DNA from 2 places in the Gilliamella sp. CG22 genome. Region 2 is predicted to be linked to the other one. Evidence: riboswitches for the same ligand, from Rfam matches in the RefSeq annotation. Region 2 holds a riboswitch; the other holds the start of a gene.
What was found. Region 2 has a riboswitch for thiamine pyrophosphate ahead of thiM (hydroxyethylthiazole kinase). Riboswitches for the same ligand answer to the same signal wherever they lie in the genome.

Region 1: another riboswitch for thiamine pyrophosphate. It lies ahead of thiB (thiamine ABC transporter substrate binding subunit); the one in region 2 lies ahead of thiM (hydroxyethylthiazole kinase).

What each region holds. Positions count from the first base shown of each region.
Region 1 covers NZ_JBIDFK010000010.1:14,185-19,921, reverse strand. Annotated here, with positions in the region: gene ACGH46_RS09040 (AAA domain-containing protein) at 1-918, opposite strand, end outside; gene ACGH46_RS09035 (hypothetical protein) at 1,264-1,881, opposite strand; TPP riboswitch at 2,193-2,295, shown strand; gene thiB (thiamine ABC transporter substrate binding subunit) at 2,336-3,328, shown strand; gene thiP (thiamine/thiamine pyrophosphate ABC transporter permease) at 3,343-4,920, shown strand; gene thiQ (thiamine ABC transporter ATP-binding protein) at 4,943-5,602, shown strand.
Region 2 covers NZ_JBIDFK010000001.1:57,129-62,865, forward strand. Annotated here, with positions in the region: gene ACGH46_RS00255 (DUF3597 domain-containing protein) at 1-330, opposite strand, end outside; gene ACGH46_RS00260 (heavy-metal-associated domain-containing protein) at 1,178-1,381, shown strand; gene thiD (bifunctional hydroxymethylpyrimidine kinase/phosphomethylpyrimidine kinase) at 1,549-2,346, opposite strand; gene thiE (thiamine phosphate synthase) at 2,355-2,996, opposite strand; gene thiM (hydroxyethylthiazole kinase) at 3,009-3,794, opposite strand; TPP riboswitch at 3,840-3,940, opposite strand; gene trkA (Trk system potassium transporter TrkA) at 4,009-5,370, opposite strand; gene trpS (tryptophan--tRNA ligase) at 5,492-5,737, opposite strand, start outside.

The sequences.
Region 1 (5,737 bases), on a different contig from region 2:
TTGTTGCTGACGAGGTTGTCGAGCAAGAATATGATCAAGTAGTTTATTTGACGGTAAAGATGCGGTTCCTAATAAGTTAAGATCAATACGTGGTGTAAAACGACCTAGGTTCATCCTAACTAACGGGCCTTGCAAGATACTCATTGATACTTTTTTATGAAAGAAATCGATAATTCGAGATGAGTATTTTTTTAACGGCGGTTTAATCCAATGTTCATTAGGAATGCTCAATAAAACCAAGAGCCGACAAAATGGTATACGTTTTTCAAAACGATACTGCTGTGTCCACTGATCGAGCTCTTCATGACCCAGTTCGGCAAATCCTTCTATTCGCTCATCCAATAGTTGATATAGTCTTAACCTAGGTTGCTTAAAATAATTTGCTAACTCTTCATTGCTTAATATATCAATATCATAATCATTGGCTAATTGTTTACATTCATTGATGACGTTATTTGCCGTTTTAAATTGATCTTCTTGTGCACTGAGTAAAATGATTAGATCATCTTCACTAATATTGTTATGTTCCATTAATGATAATAATCCAAGATTATTGGCATCAGGAAAGAAAGATGAGCGTTTAGTCCACATTGCCATTAATTGGTTTTTAGAACAGGCTAATTGAAGTGTTTTTAGTCGGTTTTCATCCAATTTGATTTGTAAATTTGATGCACGTAAGCGAACATTATTGGCGCGTATAGATAATTGCCATAACCCTAGTTTAGATTTATGCTCTTTAATAGGCATAGTTTCACTAATCAATTGAAATTTTTTTAATGGTTTTGTATCAATAGAATTTTTGAATGAAACGGATAATAGGTCATAATGATATGTTTTATCATCGATCATTTGCTTACTTAGCATTTCATTATCGAATCGTTCAGTTTGGCAATGACCACAGTGACGCTCTAACTCCATTTTGTATTCCTTATATTCAACTCAATGTTGATGTTATTTTTATCATTTTTATTTATATTGAATTGTAGAATGACAATGATTATTTATAAAGACTAATTTTAATACAGTCGATAGAAAACACGCATTTTAGCCCGATTTGGGTTAGCAAATGGCATCTATTATTTTGTTAAATATACAATTCAAAAAAAGCCCGAAAACTCTTATTGGTTTTTAATTTATCTATATTAAATCAACATCAATATATTTTGAATTCATTATGACCTCTTAAGTAAACCGGCTTTGTGCGATGATCTTTTAAAAAACGAGCTACTCTAGTTATTCATCATTTATATTTTTACGGATTGCTTAACTGGATGCTGTCACAGGAATATGACGAATCTTAGGGTTGTTAATGAGTAACCAATCGGGTAAATTACTTTCTTTTTCAACTAGCCAAATAATGGTATTTATAAATAATCGATCGTTTGAACCTTTAGGTTTTGGGTATTCAAGTTGCGAAAGTGCTAAAGAACGCGCAAAAAGTTGATGCTCACTAAAACTCATATTATGACGATTTTTAGACAAATGTGATTCATAATCAATTATCAACGCAACAGGCTGTTGATCATAGCTGACTAGTTGATCTAACGTGTTACTTAAATGATTTATTTTTGCGGAATCTTTTTTGGGAACAGCATTTAATCTTAGGCGTTTAAACAACGTATCGCTTTTAATTGCGGGTAAGTCTGGTGTTTGAATTTCTTCGAATCCAAAAGCTGAATTCCACAATAAGACGTGATTAAATTTTGCATTTTTTAATATTCGATAAATCGACAAGACTAATGTTTCGGAAATGATGGTTTCAGTATCAATTTTCGATTGTTGTCGATCATGAATGTTTCCGGATAAAACGAATTGAGGTTTTGAATTTAGATAGCGATTTAAATCACGCATCCAGCGAGGGCTCTTGAAAGATTGAGACATAATTAATCCTTTAATAAAAATCAAATAACTGACGTTTTTATTATATACAAAGCAATTGAGTAACATCTACTATTTTTTTAATTAATAACTTATTTTTATTTGGATTTCTTGAATACTCAATCCGTTAAACAGTGATTAAACTTAGGTAATAATCATAATAAGAGACAATTAAAATCGTTTTAAAATTATCTAATTTTTGAGCATTAATTCGTTACCTTTTTACCTTAACAGTGATTAAACTTGCTTGTTATTATTCATGCTATCGCAATTACAACTGTTTACAATTAATGAGGTAAACACTAAACTATTTATCGTTCTCAACGGGGTGCCCAAATGGCTGAGAATGTTGATTAACATAACCCGTCGAACCTGAACTGGATCATGCCAGCGGAGGGATTTGAGTTATTGTGTCTGCTCAAACCTTTTGTCTTTTATTTACTATTTTGGAGGCAAAATGTTTCGTAAGAATCTTCTTTTGTTTTTTGTTTTTTCAGCTTTTTTCTTGATTGATACCGCCAATGCTAAGCCAACTTTAACCGTTTATAGTTACAATTCTTTTATGTCTGAGTGGGGCCCAGGTGAGGCGATTAAGCAAGGTTTTGAAGCGGAGTGTGATTGTCAGTTGGATATCATTTCGTTAGGGGATGGTGTATCTATTTTAAATCGGATCCGGCTCGAAGGGAAAAAGACCAATGCCGATGTTATTTTAGGCTTAGACAATAACATTTTACAGCAAGCTAAGTTGGCCAATATTGTTATTCCTCATCAAATCATTAAACCTGATAATCTTAACACTGATTGGTGGGATAATGATTTTCTTCCTTATGATTATGGTTATTTTGCTTTTATTTATAACAAAGATAAAATCAAAAATCCTCCCCATAGTATGCAACAACTTGTTGATAATAAAGCCAATTGGCGAATTATTTATCAAGACCCAAGAACCAGTACGCCAGGACTAGGTCTACTGTTTTGGATCAAAAATATCTATGGCGATGATGCTGCCAATGTATGGAAAAAGATCGCTAAAAATACGGTAACCGTCACCAAAGGCTGGAGTGAATCTTATGGCATGTTTTTGAAAGGCGAAGCTGATTTTGTTTTAAGCTACAGTACATCGCCGATTGCTCATATTATGAAAAATGATCCTCGCTATGAGGCAGCCATTTTTGATGAAGGACATTACCGTCAGGTTGAAGTAGCAGGTATAATCAAATACAGTCAGCAACCTGAGTTAGCACGTCAGTTTTTACAGTATTTACTCAGACCTGAAGTACAACGTCAGATTGCTGAAAAGAATGTGATGTACCCGATTATTCAAACGACATTACCTGAGGCTTATCAGCAAATAAAGCCTGTCACTAAGGCGTTAGAATTTGGATCTGAGCAAGTTGAAAAAGGACAAAAAGCTTGGATTCGTGAGTGGCAATCAGCGATCAGTAAGTAATAATAGACATTAACATGTTGAATTTCAGAACGTTAATACCGGGTATTCTTGCCGCCAGTAGCATAATGGTTGTACTGGGTAGTGCATTATTATCCATTGGTTATTACGCAATAACTTCAGGTGAGATTGACAGTTATATTGACAGCTATTTATTACATATTTTGTGGATAACTGTTTATCAAGCCACACTATCAACATGTCTTTCTATTTTCTTTGCTATATTAATGGCAAAAGTTTTATCCATGGTTGAGTTTTGGGGTAAAGGTTTATTGTTGCGAATAATGCCGGTGACGTTTATTTTACCTGCACTAGTTGTTGTGACAGGGCTTTTATCCGTTTATGGGCAGCAGGGATTACTGTCAATCTTTGTGGGATATATTGGCTTGCCATTTTCATGGTCAATTTATGGATTACAAGGAATTTTATTAGCACACGTATTTTTGAATTTTCCTTATGCTTGTTGTCTATTTTACCGAACGCTGATGAGTGTGCCTGTTGAACAGAAACAGCTAGCCGCTCAATTGAATTTTTCTGGTTACACTTTTTTTCGATTGGTTGAATGGCCACATCTTCGTCGGCAAATATTGCCTATGGCTTCGCTGATTTTTATGCTCTGTTTTTCAAGTTTTGCGATTGTGTTGGCTTTAGGCGGTGGCCCCAAATATACCACCATTGAAGTAGCAATTTATCAATCCATTCGTGATTTTGATTTTATTCAAGCGGTTTTGCTTTCCTTATTGCAATTGCTTTGTTGTGTAGGTTTTATGGGAATAATGCAAAAGTTTAATAATAATAAACAAGTCACAATGCGCTTTATAAAGCAAAACTACCGTTTTCCTGTTTCTGGCTTGGCTGCCTTGCTAAGTTCAATCGTGATTATTATAGGGGGATTATTTATTTTACTTCCTTTGATAAATATCGTGATTGATGGTGTTTATTTTTTCCGTTTGTCACTGTTTACGCCAACCTTTCAACATGCAACACTGTTTTCACTTTTCATTGCATTGGGGTCAGCCATCGTAACCCTGTTAATGGCACTATTTATTCTTTGGACAAATAGTCGATTGCTCATTTATCAAAAGGTAACTTGGAGTAATCGATTAATGTTAGCCAGTTCGTTAATTTTAGCGATTCCCAGCATGATTTTAGCGTCAGGACTGTTTATATTATTTTATCAGTATGCAGGTAATACTTGGTTTATCTGCATTTTATTAATATTGTGTAATGCTTTAATGGCATTACCTTTTGTCATTAAAAGTCTGGCTACCCCCATGTTCGATGTCACTAAGCGTTATTGGCTATTAAGCCAATCCCTTTGCATTGACGGGGTTAACCATTTTTATTTGATTGAATATAAAGCGTTAAACAAATTAATGTTAAAAAGTTTTGTTTTTTCGGCTATCTTATCTTTAGGGGATTTTGGCATTATCGCACTATTTGGTGGGCAGTCAGTCATCACATTGCCTTATTACCTCTATGAGCAGCTATCACATTATCATTATCAAGATGGTAGTGTCACAGCAGCAATATTATTAATTATCTCTTTTAGTTTATTGGTTTTGGTGGATGATGATCACACTCAATCATATTAATTATCATTATGATAATTTTAAAATGTTTTTTAATTTTGGTATTGCCGCAAAAGAACGGGTCGTCATTGTTGGGCCAAGTGGTGCGGGTAAAAGTTCATTATTGAGTTTAATCGCCGGTTTTATTTCACCTGATTCAGGAAAAATAATACTCGATGATCAAGATATGACGAATGTCACTCCCGGAAAACGCCCGGTATCTATGTTGTTTCAACATAATAATTTGTTTGACCATTTAACGGTTCAAGATAATATCGCTTTAGGATTAAAACCTTCTTTAAAGCTGAATATTTCACAAATGCAAATTATTGATGATATTTTAGAAAAAGTTGGATTAACAGGATTTAATCAACGTTACCCTGAACAATTATCGGGTGGTCAACGTCAACGGGTTGCTTTAGCGCGGTGTCTAATTCAACATCGTCCGATTTTACTTTTAGATGAGCCTTTTTCAGCGCTGGATCAATCATTACGTTTTGAAATGCTTGAATTAGTTAACCAAATCTGTGAAGAATTTGAATTAACATTAATGATGGTGTCCCATTATCTGGATGAATCATTGTATTATTTTTCGCGATGTTTAGTTGTCGATGAAGGACAGATTATTTTTAATCATTCACCCAAAAAGTTAACCTGTTCAGAACATCAACATATTGCTCAGCTATTAGGCTTGAAGTCGATTTAATCCGCTAAAATTAATCTTTAGCTAAGCAGTATATTCATTGAAAATATGCTTCATATTGTTTTCATAGCATTAATGATTACCGTTGGCTTTTGTTAGTTTCAATATCGAATGTGAGTGCTTAAGGTTTTATTAATC
Region 2 (5,737 bases):
TTCTTTTGCCAATCTTTTACGAGCATCTAGACTATTGTCTATTCCTAATAATTTTAAAAGATCAACAATCGATGTTTTCCAATTAAGTTTTTCAGGAAATTTGCTCGCTAAATTATTAAGAATTGACATAACATCCACGTCCGAAATGGGCGTTTGGTTGTCTGAATGTTGTTGATTTTGATTTTGGTCTTGATTCTGATTATTTGACGCGGTATCTTTATCATGACCGGTAATGTTGTTGACTTGATTTTTAACGGCATCAGCGACATTACCGACAGCCGCTTGAGCACTTGGAAAGATTTTAGAAAAAATATTATTTAAGATACCCAAATTACACCCCCCTATGTTTAAACTGCTTTTGAAAAAAAGTGCTTAACTATTCAGATGTACAAAATATCACCTTTAGTATAACGTTTAACAAGCAATAGTGTCAAAGAAGTTCTGGATTTATAGCATTTTTTGTTGTTAATTCAGAGAGTAAATAACTTAAAGCCACGAATAAAGTTTTTCAATAAAAAACTATCTTGGCGTTTCAAATTATGATAACCATGGATAAACTTAGATTGTTAACCATTCACTATTTGTAAAAATGACGCTATTAATTCTAGATTGTTCAGTTTGTTATCTGATAATGATTTCAAGTGTTGAACATGAAAAGATGATTGAGATGTTTTTATTTGTGTCCTATAAATTCCAGTTTATTTGAAGCTAAAGTGAATCACGTTGATGAGTAAATCGAAACGATAAAAGAGATGCCTGACAAATTCTAGTTTTAAAAAGTATTGCGATGACAACGTTGAACAAAAAAATATTTGCAACATTCACGCAATAATTCGATATGTCAAAGCCAATACCTTATACGCAAAATGATAATATGTCAGAGCCAGTTTTATCAGAATAAAAAATTGTGTATGATAAAAGAAATAATATCATTATGGCTTTGTAACTGAAGCATGCTTTTTGCAAACAATATTGTGGACGTTTCAAAAAATTTAGCTTCATTTTTTTACTGTACGCAATCTTTTTTGTTTCCCACAAAGTATGATGAAAATTACTGGGCTTGATTATTATCAAACGAGTAATAATGCGGGTCAATGGATCGAACACAATTATAAAGCCTACGCTAATTTGGGCGATCCGAATTCTGATAAGATTTAATTGAAAAGAGAGGTCAACTATGAAATTAATTGTCGATAATATGAGTTGTCAGCATTGTGTTAATACGATTACTAAAGCGATTAACGATATTGATCCAAAAGCGAAAGTAACGATTGATTTGGCTAAACATGAAGTTGATATCGAAGGCGGGACCATTTCACAAGAAGCCGCTATAGCGGCTATCAATGAAGCTGGGTATGAATTTGTAGGTATTTCATATTAATTAACCTATATTAAAGCAAACAAATTTGGACGTTAGTTTTTTTATTTATCTGTTTTCATTAACACGTTTAAAACGTCCAAAACCTACTTTACATCCTCTTTTAATCACTCATATTTTGAAAAATTTGAAGAGAGTGTTCGCAAATATGCGTCAATTGTGTTTTTGAATCACCACCAACGATAAAAGTGATGTGTTGGTCCAATCCCTTTACCAATATTTAAATCATCAGCATGGCGTATGGCTCCGTGAAGATATTCTTTCGCCTGTTTAACCGCGTGTTCTAAGCTGTTTTTAGGTAATAAAGCCGCAATAGCGGCTGATAAGGTACAACCTGTACCGTGCGTATTTTTCGTTTGAATTCTTTGCGATGTCATCCGGATTGTTTGGTCTGAGGTAATTAAATAATCGGGACTTTCTTGACTGGCTAAGTGCCCGCCCTTCATTAGAACCGCTTTACAACCTAGTTTAAGTAAATCTTGCCCTTGTTTTAGCATCTCATCTTCATTTTTCGCTTCATCACAATCTAAAAGCGCTGCGGCTTCGGGTAAGTTAGGTGTAATAATTGTTGCTAATGGCAATAATTGTTCTCGAATGGCGGTAATGGCATCGGGTTTTAAAAGTGCATGCCCCCCTTTAGCGATCATAACTGTATCAAGTACAATCGATGGTATAGGATGATTTTTTAATAACTGATAGACAGTTGTGACAATTTCTTTATTCATTAGCATACCAATTTTGACACTATCAATGTGGATATCTTGATATAAGGTGTTAAATTCTGCTTCGATAAATTCGGTAGGAATTGCCAATACCGCATCAACACCTTGGGTACTTTGTGCGGTTAACGCGGTAATGACAGACATGCCATACGCACCAAGTGCCGAAAACGTTTTGAGATCGGCTTGGATGCCAGCTCCCCCACTGGGATCTGAACCAGCAATAGTTAGGGCTGTAATTGTCATGATGTTGCTTCCTATCTAGCTTGATTTATTTTGTTGATTAGTAAGGTGGTTGCTTGTTCAATATTGGATTGACCACAAATAGCCGATACGACTGCAACGCCTTCAATTCCTGTTTGTATTATTTCTGTAACTTTTGTTACGTCGATACCACCAATGGCAACAGCAGGGCAATGTTTGGTTTTGACTAATTGAGTTAACTGCTCAATACCAAGTGCCGAGGATGCATCTTTCTTGGTCGAGGTCGGATAGATAGGACCAATTCCAATATAATCGACCTTTTGCCAAGGCACGGTTTCAAGTTGTTGCTGATTCGAAACAGATAGCCCTAACCATTTATTTTTACCGATCAATCGGCGAGCTACATCAACGGGCAAATCATTTTGACCAACATGCACACCATCTGCATCGACAGCTAAAGCAATATCCACATGATCATTAATCAATAGCGGTACCGATGTCTGACTGAGTGCTTCTTTCAAGGCTAAAGCAGCTTTATACCAATCTTTGCCTGTCAATTCTTGTTCTGATCGTAATTGTACGGCGGTTACACCGTTGGCAACGGCAATTTTGGTGGTGTCGACCATGCCACTGATTCCTCCACATAGTGTCGGATCGAGCACTAAATAGAGAGTAAGATCCAACTTTTTCTGCATGCTACGTCCCTATTAGTATGATGAATAAAATAGTGATAATTGATCTAATAACGATACGGCAAAACTGCCTAATCCAAGCTGTTTATTTGCCTTTTCTCCAGCTTTTTTCATCATAAAGCAAGCGGCTGCTGTGGCTAAAAGTGGATCGGTTGAATTTACAATAAACGCTGCAACCATAGCAGATAAGGAACAGCCTGTTCCGGTAATTTTGGTTAAAGCAATATCACCGCCTGCTATAGCGTAAGTCGTATGACCATCAGTAATATAATCAATGTCACCAGTCATGGCGATGATAGTCTGGTAGTCTTGTGCCAATTGTTTTGCATATTGTAAAGCGGATTTTGTCGAGTCTTGACTGTCCGGGCCTTTTGATGATGCAAATTGACCGCTTAGCGCTAAGATTTCCGAAGCATTGCCACGAATAACGGTGGGTTTAAATGATAATAATTGATGCGCAATTTCGGTACGATAAGCAAGTGCCGAACCAACGGCAACAGGATCAAGTACCCATGGAGTTTGGCTTTGTTGAGCTTGGCTTGCTGCAAGTAGCATACTTTTGGCGGTATTGTGATTAATTGTACCGATGTTAATCAGTAAACTATTAGCAATTTTAACAAATTCAGCCACTTCTTGTTCAGCAATAATCATTGCTGGTGAAGCACCAATAGCAAGTAGGACATTAGCAGTAAAATTTTGTACAACATCATTTGTTATACAATGAACTAATGGGCGTTGCGTTTTGACAAGATTAATAAAAGGTGTAACTTGAGTGATTTGAAGCGATGTGGTTACTGACATGTTCATTCCTTATTTGATTTATCGGGAAGAATTTGCCTATTGTAAAGTTGAATGGCTAGACTTCCCTACGCTGGTGTTATCCAGATCAGGTTCAACGGGTAAACTCTCAGTTTTTTAATGAATAAAAAACACCCCGAGTCAAAATTATGCTTATATTATGAACTGCCTATTGGCTTTTAACAAGTTTGTATAATAGAAAATTTTGATTTAAATGTTATTGTAACAATTTTTCGATATCGGTAATCGCTCTTCTATCCGGCAAGAAAATAATTAGGTGATCATTCTCTTCAATCGTTAAATCCGTGTTGATAATAATAACATCTTCATCACGTACAACTGCGCCGATTGTTGCCCCAGACGGTAGCTTTAATCCATTGATGTTTTTTCCGACCAGTTTTGAATTTTCTTTATCACCATGCGCAACGATTTCCACAATTTCAGATTCGCCTTGTCGTAGTGATACAACTTTGACGATGCCTGTTTGTCTGACATGACTTAAAAGTTCAGAAATAGTGGCGTGTTGGGGTGAAATAGCAATATCAATCACACTGTCATTAATGAGTTCAAGATAAGCTTGTTTTTGAATTAAGACGATGACTTTTTTAGCGCCCATTCTTTTCGCTAACATCGATGACATAATATTGGATTCATCATCGCCGGTTACCGCAATAAAAAGATCTGTCAGTTCAATCTGTTCTTGGGATAGCAATTCTTGGTCTGATGATTCGCCATGTAATACCGTGGTATTAAGTAACTGTTCAGCAATGAGTTCTGCTCGTTCGGCATTGCGTTCAATTAGTTTGACTTGATAATCATTTTCTAAACGCTTAGCCAGTGCAAGCGCAATGCCGCCACCGCCACTAATGATAATTCGTTTATAAGGTTTTTCTAAACGTTGTAGCTCACTGGTCACGGCTTTGATATTGGTTGGCGGAGTAATAAAATACACCATATCACCAGCTTCAATTAAGGTAGAACCCAGTGGACGAATAAAGCGATTTTTACGGTAGATAGCAACGACTCTAGCTTCAACATGCGGAAGATGTTCTTTAAGTTCTGATAGCTCACTGCCAACTAGCGCGCCACCATAATATGCCATAACAGCGACTAGACATACACGGGTATCGTTGAATGAGGCAAATTGTAATGCGCCTGGATATTGAACAAGATGACTGATATGGTTAGTAATAAGGTTTTCTGGTGCAATGATATGGTCGATATTGATACACTCTTTATTAAAAAAAGGATATCTTTCATCATTGTATTCCGGTGCGCGGATACGCGCCACTTTTTGCGGAATATTAAACATGACATGCCCTATTTGACATGCCATCATGTTGATTTCATCAGAGTTGGTAACGGCAACAAGCATATCAGCCGATTCCGCGCCAGCACTCTCTAATACTTGTGGATAAGATGATTTTCCACAAATAACTTGTAAATCAAAGCGTTCTTGCAAAGATTGCAATTTATCATGATCTTCATCGACAACAGTGACATCGTTTTGTTTTTCAGTAACAAGATATTCTGCAAGCGCACTGCCTGTTTGTCCTGCTCCAAGAATGATAATCTTCATAACTAACCTATTTTAATTAAATGGCTTTTATATCTTTTATTGTCATGATGATAATAAATGCCTATATTAAGCCAAATAATACTGTTTAGTGTTAATAATAATTATGTTATTTGATTTTAGACTATACAAAACCGATAGCGTCATAGACCTTTTTCAATGTGATATCCGCTTTAGCTCGAGCTTTTTCAGCGCCTTCTTTCATGATTGAAAAGAGATAATCTTCATCATCACGATATTGGTGATATTGTGTTTGTAATTGACTTATCATATCAATCACTTGCGTTGCCACTTCCGTTTTAAGATGTCCATACATTTTACCTTCAAACTCTTTTTCAAGTTCGGTGACTGGTTTTCCTGTTACACCAGT